Regions from separate parts of the Mesorhizobium sp. WSM2561 genome, predicted to be linked through region 2. Evidence: predicted binding sites of a transcription regulator. Region 2 holds the regulator's gene; the other holds the start of a gene.
The links. The regulator PhoB, encoded in region 2, activates phosphate uptake and scavenging genes when phosphate is short. The targets are predictions, from matches to a motif close to TGTCATNNANCTGTCAT.
Positions count from the first base shown of each region.

Region 1: the regulator PhoB is predicted to act here: its motif matches at 1,066-1,082, upstream of M727_RS0120390 (esterase-like activity of phytase family protein).

Region 1 is NZ_AZUX01000023.1:98,350-100,748, forward strand. It holds gene M727_RS0120385 (GH25 family lysozyme) at 1-992, shown strand, start outside; gene M727_RS0120390 (esterase-like activity of phytase family protein) at 1,143-2,399, shown strand, end outside.
Region 2 is NZ_AZUX01000016.1:185,724-188,122, reverse strand. It holds gene pstB (phosphate ABC transporter ATP-binding protein PstB) at 1-15, shown strand, start outside; gene phoU (phosphate signaling complex protein PhoU) at 51-767, shown strand; gene phoB (phosphate regulon transcriptional regulator PhoB) at 775-1,464, shown strand; gene M727_RS0115695 (ROK family protein) at 1,628-2,399, opposite strand, start outside.

The sequences.
Region 1 (2,399 bases), on a different contig from region 2:
TCTCGATCGCGTCACTTTGCCTTGCCGGCTGCACGTCCACGTCCGGCGTCGACGCGCTGCAAGTGCCGTCCAGCGAGACGACCAGTTCGGTTGTGCGGCCGCCCGCGCCGGTGGCGTCGGTCGGCGCTGCCGATGTCGAACCCGACTTCGCGCCGGAGGAGGCGACGGAGCAGACTGTGGCAATGGCCACTCCGGAGCCTATGGAAAGCATCGAACCGCCCGCCGAGCCGATTGCCCTGGTGGCGCCGACGCGGCTGACACGGGCAGCACCGATGCTCGCCGAGCCGGTCCAGCGCTATCGTTTTCGCGACGCCAAGCCGATCAATTTCGGCAGGGCCTCGCCCAGACACCTCGCCGTTCACGGCGTCGACGTGTCGCGCTGGCAAGGCAACGTGAACTGGGCGAAGCTGCGCGCGCAGGGCGCGAACTTCGCCTACATCAAGGCGACCGACGGCGGCGATCACCTCGACCCAATGTTCAGGAAGAACTGGCGCAATGCCGACGCCGCCGGCCTCAAGCGCGGCGCCTATCACTTCTTCTACTGGTGCCGCACCGCTAGTGAGCAGGCCGACTGGTTCATCCGCAACGTGCCGAGGGTCGAGGGCGCCTTGCCGCCGGTGATCGATGTCGAATGGAACGGCGAATCCAGCTGCAAGCGGCGGCCGTCGCGGCAGAAGGTGCTGGAGAAGATGCAGGTCTTCATGGACAAGCTCGAGCGCCACTACGGCCAGCGGCCCATCATCTACACCGCGCCTGATTTCTACCGCGACAATCTCAGAGGCGCATTTCTGGACCATCCGTTCTGGCTGCGCGCAGTGGCACAGCACCCGTCAAAGGTCTATCCCGGCCGCAAATGGGTGTTCTGGCAGTATTCCGGCTCCGGCCTGTCGCATGGGGTGAGGGGCCGCATCGACCTCAACGTTTTCCACGGCGACGAGAGAGCCTGGCGGAACTGGGTTGGCGGGCGGCAGATGGTGGCCGAGGCGGAGTAGGCGGCCGAAGAAGCGCCCATTTGCAGGCCAGCATGAGGTGAATATCGACGGACCTGACCGCCCGTCGCGGAAGTGTCATCGAACCGTCATCGCATTGAAATGTCGTTCCCGCAAAGCAGGTGGCTTCCATTCGAACAGGAGACGCCGCCCGTGCCCCGCCATTCCGCGCTTTTCGTCCTGACGGCAGCGCTTGCTGCCTCGGTTTCGCTGCCGGCCCATGCCGACATGATGTTCAACCGGGTCGCGAGCTTCGCAGTCGCCGGTAACCTGCCGGCAGACTTCGAGAAGACCACGCCGACTTCGTCCGAGATCATCACGGCGAGCGAAGACGGCATGACGCTGGTTTATTCCGATAGCCCGCTCGGTGCGGTCGGCTTCATCGACATCGCCGATCCCAAGGCGCCCAAGGCCGGCGGCATCGTCAAGATAGCAGGCGAGCCGACCTCGGTTGTGGTCATCGGCGGCAAGGTGCTGGCCGGCGTCAACACGTCGGAAAGCAAAGCCAGGCCTTCGGGCAACCTCAGCGTTATCGACCTTGCCTCCAAGGCGATCGAAAGCACTTGCGACCTCGGCGGCCAACCGGACTCGCTGGCGTTCAGCAAGGACGGCAAGTTTTTGGCCATCGCCATCGAGAACGAGCGCGACGAGGATCTGAACGACGGAGAAATTCCGCAGATGCCGGCGGGCGACCTTAGGATTTTCACGCTTGCCGAAAGCCAGCCTGATTGCGCGACGATGAAGACAGTCAACCTGGCGGGCATTGCCGAAGTCGCTGGGGAAGATCCCGAGCCGGAATTCGTCGCCTTCAACGAGGCCGGCGAGATCGCGGTCACGCTGCAGGAAAATAACCACATCGCCATCGTCAACGCCGAAACCGGCGCGATCGTCACGCACTTCTCCGCAGGCTCGGCCACTCTGGACAAGATCGACACCAGGAAGAACGGCGCCTTGTCCTTCGATGGCAAGATCGAAAATGTCGCGCGCGAGCCCGACGCCGTGAAATGGCTCGACAATGACCGCCTCGCCGTCGCCAACGAAGGCGACTACAAGGGCGGCTCGCGCGGTTTCACGATCTTCAGCAAGAAGGGCGAGGTGCTCTACGAATCCGGTTCGTCCTTCGAGTACCAGGTCGCCAATGCCGGCCATTATCCCGACGACCGCAACAAGAAGGGCGTCGAGCCGGAAGGTCTTGAGACCGGCACGTTCGGCGAGGACAGGCTGCTGTTCGTCGCTTCCGAGCGTGGCTCCGTTGTCGGCGTCTACAAGGACACGGGTGCGGAGCCAGGGTTTGTCCAGATCCTGCCGTCCGGCATCGGCCCGGAAGGCCTGGTCGCGATCCCGTCGCGCAATCTCCTGGTCACCGCCAACGAGGCCGACCTGGTCGAGGACGGGCTCGCCCGCTCGCAC
Region 2 (2,399 bases):
GGCCGGTTCGGCTGAGCGGTCCGGCGAATTTCGAACACGAGGACAGCACCATGGGTGAACACACCGTCGCATCTTTCGACGAGGAACTGGAGCACATCGACCGGCTGATCCGCGACATGGACGAGCTCGCCGCCGCAATGGTCGCGGCCTCGATCCGCGCGTTGCTTGCGTCGGACAATGCGATGGCGCAGCGCGTCGTCTCGGACGACGCCATCATGGATGCGCGGCAGCGCGAACTCGACGACAGCGCCATCACGCTGATCGCCAAACGGCAGCCGATGGCGCAGGATCTGCGCGCAGTGGTTGGCGCAATCCGCATGGCCGGCGATCTCGAGCGCATCGGCGATCTGGCCAAGAACATAGCCAAGCGGGTCAGCGCAGTCGGGCAGAGCGCGACGCCGCGGAATCTGTCGCACGGTATAGATGCGATGGCGGATCTCGTTCTTGTGCAGCTGCGCGGCGTGGTTGAGCACTATGTGTCGCGCGATGCCGGCGCGTTGAAGGAACTGCGCGCCGACGACCAGAAGATCGACGTGAAATACACGGCGGTTTTTCGCGAGCTCCTGACCTACATGATGGAGGATCCGCGCAACATCACCGCCTGCACGCACCTTCTGTTCTGCGCCAAGAATCTCGAGCGTATCGGCGATCATGTCACCAACATCGCCGAAAACGCCTATTTTGTCGTGACCGGGCAGCAATTGCCGGCGGATCGCCCGAAGCTCGACGAAACGACGATGTCGGCGCCGGCGACAGGACAGGAGTGACCGGCCGATGATCGCGCCGCGCATCATGGTGGTGGAGGATGAAGAGCCGCTGGGCGTCCTCCTCCGTTACAATCTTGAATCCGAAGGCTATCAGGTCGAGGTGGTGACGCGCGGCGACGAGGCCGAAATCCGGCTGCAGGAAAACGTGCCCGATCTTTTGGTGCTTGACTGGATGGTGCCGGCGGTTTCCGGCATCGAGCTTTGCCGGCGCCTTCGGGTGCGCCCCGAAACCGAGCGGCTGCCGATCATCATGCTGACCGCGCGCGGCGAGGAGAGCGACCGGGTGCGAGGCCTTTCGACCGGAGCCGACGACTATCTGGTCAAGCCGTTCTCGACACCGGAATTCATGGCCAGGGTCAAGGCGCTGCTGCGCCGCGCCAAGCCCGAAGTGCTGTCCAGCGTGCTCAAGGTCGGCGACATCATGCTCGATCGTGAATCGCACCGGGTCTATCGCAAGAAGAGCGAGATTCGGCTCGGGCCGACCGAATTCCGGCTGCTCGAATTCATGATGCGCCACCCGGGCCGGGTCTTCTCGCGCAGCCAGTTGCTCGACAATGTCTGGGGCGAGACGATCTACATCGACGAGCGCACGGTGGACGTCCATGTCGGCCGGTTGCGCAAGGCGGTCAACAATGGTCGCATGCCCGATGTCATCCGCACCATCCGCGGCGCCGGCTATGCGATCAGGGAAGACTAGCTGATATTCAGGTGATGCCGGCCTGCGAACGGCTGATACCTGCGCTTCCGGTGCTGACGTACCCGAAAGTACGCTCCGCTCCGGTTCTCGGAATCCACCATCCTCGGCGCGGCCTGACCGGAACACACGCCAAGTCGCGATCCGGGGATCCCTGCCTTCGAACTCAAGCCACGTTCTTTCCCACCGAGCCGGCTCGTGCCTGGATGCTCGGCGCGAAAATCTCCTGATCGACGAAGCTCAGCGCCCGCATGGCGCAGCCTTCGCGGATCAGCGGCAGCTCGTTCGGCTCGGTGTCGAAGGAAATCGAACCCGAATGCTGGCCGCCAGCGGTCTGGGCGATGGCCTCGCGCAGGGCCGGTTCGATCAGGTCGAAGGCGGCAGCGCTGGCGCCGACCATGGCCACCGGTGCCGGATCGATCAGCGCGAACAGGCTGCCGAGCCCGAAGCCGAGCGCTTCGCCGGCCTTGCGGTAGGCTTCGCGCTCCGGTCCGTCCGTCTGGCGCGCCCGGGCCGCCAGTGCCCGCATCTCGGCGTCGCTGACATCGGCGACCGGCTCGGCGTTCTCGCTCAATTGCCTTGCGTTGCGCCAGATGGCGTAATTGCCGGCATAAGCCTCGACGCAGCCGCGCCGCCCGCAGCGGCAAAGGGCGCCGCCCGGCCGATGGATCATGTGGCCGAATTCGCCGCCCGAGGAGTGGGTGCCGGTGAACAGCTCGCCCTTCAGCACCAGCCCCATGCCGATGCCGTGCGAGAGCAGGATGGCGATGAAATCGTCGCGGTAGCGATGCGGGTGGCGCCAGCGCAGCGCCACGGCCATCATGTTGCAGTCGTTCTCCATGATGGCCGAGATGCCGAACTCGCGTTCCAGAATGTCGGCGAAGGCGATGTTCGTCTGCGGCGTGATCGGCGACCACAACATGGCGCGCGCGTGAGAA